2 regions of the uncultured Butyricimonas sp. genome follow, and region 1 is predicted to be linked to the other one. Evidence: riboswitches for the same ligand, from Rfam matches in the RefSeq annotation. Region 1 holds a riboswitch; the other holds the start of a gene.
What was found. A riboswitch is a leader RNA that binds a small molecule or an ion and turns the genes downstream of it on or off. The one in region 1 is predicted to bind cobalamin.

Region 1 (4,054 bases):
CACTTACTATTAAGTATACAACATAATCAGAATAACCCATTTTAAGCACAATCTCATTTTTAAACTTATGAGAATATAACACAAACATGAAACTGTCAATAATACTATCCAGTTACCTTATAACCATACTAACAGCTTGTTGCACTCCATCCAAGCTAGAACAAGCACTCACACTCAGCAGAGATAACCGACCAGAACTCGAGAAAGTGCTACATCATTATTCCGCACCCGCCGATAGCTTGAAATTACAAGCGGCACGTTTCCTGATCGAAAATATGCCGGGACATTACACGCTAAGGGGTGACAAAATAGATGCTTATCGACAAATAATAGATCAAGATACAACATGCTCTTACTACTACAAAAAATTGTACGATATTACACTCGATCATTTTATTCAAGACGATAAAAACATTCGACGTGAAGAAGACGTAAAATACATTACGGCAGACTACCTGATCCGACACATTGATGCCTCGTTTGAATTGATCAACAAGCAAGGGTTACTCGAGATCATCCCTTTTGATTTCTTTATCGAGTACATCCTTCCCTATCGTTTCAAGCATGAACGCCTAGACCTATGGCGAGATTCCATGCAGGTTACTTCCTTCGATATTCCCTTGTCTACACTCAAGCATGATCTCGAGAAACTAGCATCAAATTTCACGTTAAACGATCCTAAAAACGGGGGCTCTTCCATTTTCAAATTATTGAATCCGTTCGGGGACTGTTATTTCATCACATACAACACTATGCTTGCGCATCGCTCACTAGGTATCCCTTCTATCATTGATTGTATTCCTTTTTACTCGAACCGCAACGGTTACCATTATTGGTGCTCCGAACCACCATACCTTTATAAATCCTTCACCATTAAAGGTGCGTTTGACCGTAGAACCGCAAAAGTATACCGGAATACATTTTCTCGTAATCCTTTCCTCGTACCCGAAGAAGAAGAATTCATCCCCGAATTCTTCAAAGACCCGTTCATGCAAGACGTGACGGATTCATACTGCTACACCACCGATATCCAAATAGAAAACAATTCTTCCTATTCCCCTCGACACGCATACCTATGCGTGTTTAATAACCTTGAATGGAAACCTATTGCAGCCGGAAAGGTTTCAAATAACAAAGCGAAATTCAGTGAATTGGCAAAAAACATCGCTTACCTACCTGTCTATTACGATTCCACCGGCATGTATCATCCATTCAACTACCCGTTCATTCTTGACACAAAAGGAGATACCCACTACCTTATCCCTAGCCCCCAAAAACATACATTACACTTGGAACGAAAGAATCCGGATTTAACAAACGCCTTACACAAATATCTTAACACCTTAAACGGCACTATTATTGAAGCCTCCAACGATAAAGAATTTTCACGAGTGGACACGGTCTTTGTACTTGAGCCATCGAAAAAACTATTCTTCAAAGCCAGGAACATGCATCCCGATAAAAAATACCAATGGTACCGCATTCCCCAAAGCGGTAGAGAGAAATATATTGCAGAATTGTATTTTTTTAACTCGAGAGGTGAAAAACTACAAGCGATAACTGATTCTCTGTACCATGCCGCCATTGACGGCAACCCTCTAACTAATGTTTCGTTATACAATACATTTCTAACCTTACATTTCGATACACCCGTAACAATCGACGAACTCGTCTGCCTGCCTAGAAATGATGGCAACGGGATTTACCCCGGCAATTTATACAAGTTACTATACCACGACCGGGACGGCTGGCAATCGTTAGGCATACAAGAAGGATGCAATTTTTACCTAGAATATGACAACGTGCCAAAAAACGCACTATATTGGTTGCGCAATCTGACCACTGGCGTGGAAGAAAGAATATTCACGTATGAAAATGGCGTAATCACATTTTGGTAAAACAAGCATCCTAAAACCAATAGAGTACAAATTTTCTCCGTTTCATTGTATTTTTTAATGGAATCTGCATACATTCGCGGAGTCTTTGGTGATGTGTTAATATCCCATTAGCGCACAAGAGGGAAGTCGGTTAGAATCCGACACAGTGCCCGCTACTGTGATGCCCGTTTCTCCGCAAGGAGATTCAAAGGAAAGTTCTTGCACCACTGTCCTCGCGGACGGGAAGGTACTTTTCTTAGGCGTAGTCAGGAGACCTGCCAAAGCAAAACAGGTAATAGCGTATTCCCGGGGTCAGGAGTACCATTATGAACTTTTAAACTTAATCTTACATGAAGAAATTTGTAGCGCTGACTACATTATTCGTAGTAGCATTAGCGAGCGTCGCTTTTGCAGAAATCACCTTAAAGGGGAAAGTTGTAGATGCCAAAACCGGTAAAGCTCTTGCCGGGGCAAATGTTCGGTTAGTCGGAACAAGCATCGGTATCGCCACGAATAACAAGGGCGAATTCATTCTGGAAAAAATACCCGACGGGACTTACACGCTTCGTGCCAGCTACTCCGGTTACGAGGTCGGTTCCATGAAAGTGAACGGAAACAAAAGTGACATATTATTCCAGTTACTCGCCACCCCGGTAAACTTGAATCAGGTCGTGGTGACGGGAACAGGAACCCACCGCCGATTGAAAGATTCGCCCGTCCCGGTAGAAGTGATTAGCGGGTCGGACTTAAGGCAGGCAGGAGTAAACTCCTTCGAGGACGCCCTTCTGTTGCTGAACCCCGCGTTCAATATTCGCCCCACGGTCATGGGCTCGTACTTCACGCTCAACGGCATGAGCAACAAATACATCTTGATTCTCGTCAACGGGAAGAAAGTGGCGGGAGATGTTTCCAACAATACCGACTTGTCGCGTATTGACATGGGACGGGTGAAACGCATCGAGATATTGAAAGGTGCAGCTTCCGCCCTCTACGGTTCGGACGCCATCGCCGGGGTAATCAACGTTATCATCGAACAACCGAAAGACCCTATCAGCGTGCAGTCGAAAACCCGTTTCGGGGGAGAATCCAGCTTCTCGCAAAACGCCAGTGTTGATTTTAATTTCGGTAAATTCACTTCCTCCACCTCTTATCAAAGACGGCAAATGGGCGGATGGCAATTAAACCCCAATGAAATCAGCGGCGACACGGTCATCCCCACGAGAAGCGAATCATCCAGTAAATTCCATTCCAATATTGTTACCCAACACTTCACTTACGCGCCCAACGAGCAATTGAAACTTTGCGCGCAAGGAAGTTATTTCAACCGGGAAGTAAATCGTCCGGTACAAGAAAAGAAAAACGACGGGGCGTACCAATACGACCTCACCTACATGGACTACAATTTCGGCTTGGGCGGAAAATACTTCATGAACGATGGAGCGTACATCTCCCTCGACCTTTACATGGACAATTACGAGTACAACAAACTCTACACGGTTGCCCAACTTGACAAAAAAGACACGACATTCCGGGTTGGGGATGAAGAATTGACCAAGCGCCAAAAATATTACAACGGGAACCTGAAAGGCGTATTCCGGGTGGGCGAATACAACAAACTCACGCTCGGTACGGAATACGCTAACGACTACATGAAAAATCCCGGCAGCCTCGACGAACCGAAAGAAATCTACACGCTCGCCGTGTACGCGCAGGATGAAATCCGTGTATGGAAGAATCTACAAATCCTCCCCGGTTTCCGTTACGTTTACAACGAGATGTTCAAGAACCGCTTCACCCCGAAGATTGCCCTCATGTACACGCTCGGCTCGTTCAACTTCAGAACTTCCTATGCCGCCGGATTCAAAACACCCAGCATACAGGAACTATATTACGACTACGAAGCCCGGGGAGCCATCACCATCGGGAATCCCGACTTGAAACCGGAAAAAGCGAATTATTATAACGTGAACGTGGAGTATACCGGGAAATACCTCAATATTTCCGCGAACGGGTATATCAATGACGTGAAAGACATTATCGAGAAATACGATATCGGGGCCACGGACGAAGATAAAGCCAATGGAATAAAAACCCGTAACGTGTACCACAACCTCGACAAGGCGAGCATCAAAGGCTTCGACATCTCCGTGAACAGCTACCTCGGGGCAGGATTCTCC
Region 2 (4,054 bases), on a different contig from region 1:
AATACTCCTTGTCAAACAAATTATTAATATTCAAAGCCAGATTCACATGCCCTTTAATCGTGTAATATATTCCCGCATCCATCAGCCACAACGCCGGAGTGTAAATTCGTTCCTTGATATCGGAGAACACCTTATCCTTGAAATTTCCGCTTAATTGGAACGACAAGTTCTTCAACACCCCCGTGGGAATCGTGTAATCGGCATACGCGTAAAAAGTTGTACGAGGCACACCTGTTTCACGCACATTCTTATTTTCTTCCTTGTATTTCGAGAATCGTCCACTCTCCGCTATCTGTCGCAAACGATATTCCGCCCAACTCAATCCCGTCGTAAACCGAAGCGTCGGAAGAGGACGAACCACAATCTCAAAATCAAATCCCTTTGACATACCTCGACCTACTTGCCCTTGAATATTCTTCGTCACGGTACTGCCGTCGACCACTACAGTAGTATCTCCCAAACTCTTCACGATATTATAGCGACTCGTGTAGAAAATCGAAGCGTTGACATCCACCCATTCATTCAACGTGTAATGCCCCCCGACTTCTGCCGAAATTCCTTTCTCCGGCTTAAACACTTCTCCGCCATCCGTGTCGGGATTGAACTCGTTCCCCTTTCTATCCAAATACATAATATCCGGATTATAGAACTTCACCACCGGATTGAAGAAAGAAGAAGCGGAAGCATAAAATGACAATTCCGGCACCGGGAAATACACCACTCCCGCCCGATACGTGAAAGCGGAAGTCTTCACTTTATTCCATTCCGAACGGTTCTCCTTCTTGTAGTCCTGTTTCCCGTCCAAAACCTTTGCTGTTGCCGTTTTATAGTTATAAAAATCCACGCGTCCGGACAACATCGCCTTCCATTGGTCGCTAAATTCCATCACATCATGCAAATACACGGCATGCGTTCTATCGGTTTTCAGACTTGCAGCTGAAATTTTGGAATCCCACCAGCCTTGTACCAACTGCGGATTCTTCAATGCCAACACAGCACCCAATCCGGGTCCCCACAAATCATCACTCCCGTACCCGTTATACTGTACAAAATCAAACGCGAAATACGACCACCCCAATGTATAATGGTGTTTCACGAATCCGGTCTCCACGTTACCTGTCAATTCCAGCACATTACTCAATTGTTTATGATCCGGGTTAAAGTTCAACGGTTTATTTCGCACCACAGAATCCAGATTTATATAGGTCGTTTTACCTTTCGAGGTATAATACCATTTATAAATAGATTCCTCCGAAGTCCGGTACCCCAATCCTTCCACGCAGCAATAATCCAAATCGCTATGGAAATAAGTAAACCTCTCTCGCAATGTCATGTTCTCGGATATCACGTGAGTGTACCGTGCCGTCACGTCCCATACTTTACGCTTCATCCGATTATTCGCGTAATCATTATATATCTCGTGATAATCGGCATAAGGATGCCGTTCTCCGCTCTTCATAAAAGGCTCGGCATCCTTACCGACTTCGTACACATCATAACGCACGGTCGGTGCGGCCCCTATTTCAGTCGTGTACTTATCATCCGCGTAACTGCCACTCACTTCCAATCTCCCTACTTTGCCGACATTCGCGCCTAAAACCCCATAAAGGGAGAATCTATTCGCGTTCGTGCGCCGGTAACCGTCGCCCGTGGAATAATGGATATTCGCCCGGTAATCAAGCGGTCCCGCCAACTTTCCCCCGAAACCCAATGTAGCCCGTTTTTCTTCCCAACTACCATAACTAATCCGGGCATTAGCTGAAAAATCCGGTGTTACCTTCTTGCGCACGATGTTCAAAACCCCTCCCATGGCAGAATGTCCCGCCAACACCGAAGCGGGTCCCTTTATCAATTCGATGGATTCCACGGATGACAAGTCCCCGTAAGGAACATTCTGGCTAACCGTTCGCTCATCCCGCATCCCATCAATCATGATAAGCGCGCTCCCTTGTCCCCGGATAGAGAATCGTTGGAACGCCCCCAGTTGATTTGTCTTGTGAATAATCCCGGGCAAAAACTTCACGGCATCTTCCAGATTCACGATACCTTTACGCTCCAACATCTGCCCGGAAAGTTTACTTACCGTTATCGGGACAAAGCGCAACGGTACATCCAACCCCAACAAATCGATACGTTTTCTTTTTTCAAGCACACTTACTTCATCGATACGAAAAATCGTATCCGTGATACTTTTCTTTTTGCGCTTGTCTTTATCCTCGGCGAAAAGCGAGCCGACACACGCGAACAGCAATACTGCCAATACAACAACTTTTTTCATACAAACTATATATTAATAATGAATAAAGCATTATTAACATAGTCTTTAGGGTAACATGAGTTTCAAGGTAAAATCCATATTTTTCCTCTCGCTTTTTCTCCCGAAAGCTATGGTTATCATCGTTCGGCAGGTCTTCTGACTTGTTCCGGATTTTGTTGCCTTCCCAGTTATTACACCAGTGACATTTGAAGTACAAAATCCCTTGTAAAGGAACTTACAGCTGCGGGTACAGTCCCGGATTCACACCGGATTCCCTATTAAGCGTCGCCTTCATGAGCGAAGGTTCCGCACCAAAACGGGGGCAAAAGTAATATATTTTTCAATACTATTCATCTCAACCGGACTTTTTATTGCCCGAAGAAATCCCATCCCAATAATACCCTTATACTACCCTTATCATCTCTCCGCTCCGCTTCCCCTCCCGTTCATCCCTTTTCCAACATCGCCGGGGAACGGCGTTGGAAAAGCGGGCCACTAGAGTTGAAAGCGGGATAAGGCAGGAATAGGGTATTATTAGGGTGGTTTTACCGCAGGTCATCCTCGAATACAAGACTCGGGGCGGGTATTGTAACTTTCATAATTTTATTTATTTTTGTTACATCCAATTTTTTATAAATATAAATAATACACCATCTTCTATGCGGCGATACAGGCAGAACATCAACAACATGAATATACATAAAATCACAATAGGCATCGCAATAGTTTTGCTTCCAGTACTCTACCGACTCGACCACTGCTTCACGGGGCTTTCGGCTGCTTTTTTTTCGCTCGTGCTCTTTTCCCTCGCACTAATCCCATACCTCCTCTCCCGGGAAAGCTACTCGTGGAGGAAAAACGACACGCTCGTCGGGTTGTTGCTTTGCTGGACACTTATCCGTTACTTCACCTCTCCCGTTCTCGATGATACTTTTATCCTTTTCGACTGGCTCGCCGCGGTTATCGCATACACGTGGGCAAGAAACTCGTCTGCCGCCGACACGATCTTTCCCGCCTTATTCGTCGGCGGCATCGTTCAATCCGCGTGGGGGATACTGCAATTCTCGGGCAACATCCCTTCTTATCATGCGTATTTCGGGCAAACGGGCAGTTTCAACACTCCCGCTCTATGGGGAATCTATTTAGCCATGGCGATTTTCGGCGGGATACGCCTGCTCGGGACACAAACAAGAAAGGGATATAAAATGCTCGTGCTCGCCGGAATGGCATTCGTGTCCGCCGGGATGATTCTGGCGCACTCGAGGGCAGCGTGGGTGGCTTTGGCGTGCGGGCTGGCATGGACATTCCTGAAACCCGCGAAAAAGCCCACGGGCAAGAAGTGGAACAAAAAAGCGGTGCTCACGACCGTGGCACTCTTGCTACTCGCAGCACTCGCACTCTGGGGCGTCTACCTGATTCGACCGGATTCCGCAAAAGGGAGATTGCTCGTGTACGGAGTTTCCCTCTTCATGCTCGGGGACGCCCCGTGGTTCGGGCACGGCATCGCTTCCTTCGCCGCCGAATACATGCCCTATCAAGCCGAGTGGTTCCTGCACCACCCCGCATCAAGTTTCGCCCGGGTGGCGGGCAACAATCATTTCGCTTTCAATGAATGCCTCAAAATAGCTTGTGAACAAGGTATTATCGGGCTGGCGTTATTCTGCCTGCTCGTGTTTTGCAGCATCCGACACGTGAATGGCGCAACACGGTATCATGCCGGGTTAGTGGTCATCATCTTTATTTTCGGAATGTTCGGCTACCCGTTCGAGGACACTTCCATCACGTGCGTTTTTTATG

Region 2: it holds a riboswitch for cobalamin, as region 1 does, so the genes downstream of both, Q5866_RS11350 (TonB-dependent siderophore receptor) here and Q5866_RS03420 (TonB-dependent receptor) in region 1, are expected to answer to the same signal.

The regions. Positions count from the first base shown of each region.
Region 1 covers NZ_CAUFYA010000005.1:1,631-5,684, forward strand. The annotation lists gene Q5866_RS03415 (hypothetical protein) at 87-1,898, shown strand; cobalamin riboswitch at 1,968-2,175, shown strand; gene Q5866_RS03420 (TonB-dependent receptor) at 2,228-4,054, shown strand, end outside.
Region 2 covers NZ_CAUFYA010000023.1:72,480-76,533, forward strand. The annotation lists gene Q5866_RS11350 (TonB-dependent siderophore receptor) at 1-2,278, opposite strand, end outside; cobalamin riboswitch at 2,386-2,588, opposite strand; gene Q5866_RS11355 (O-antigen ligase family protein) at 2,947-4,054, shown strand, end outside.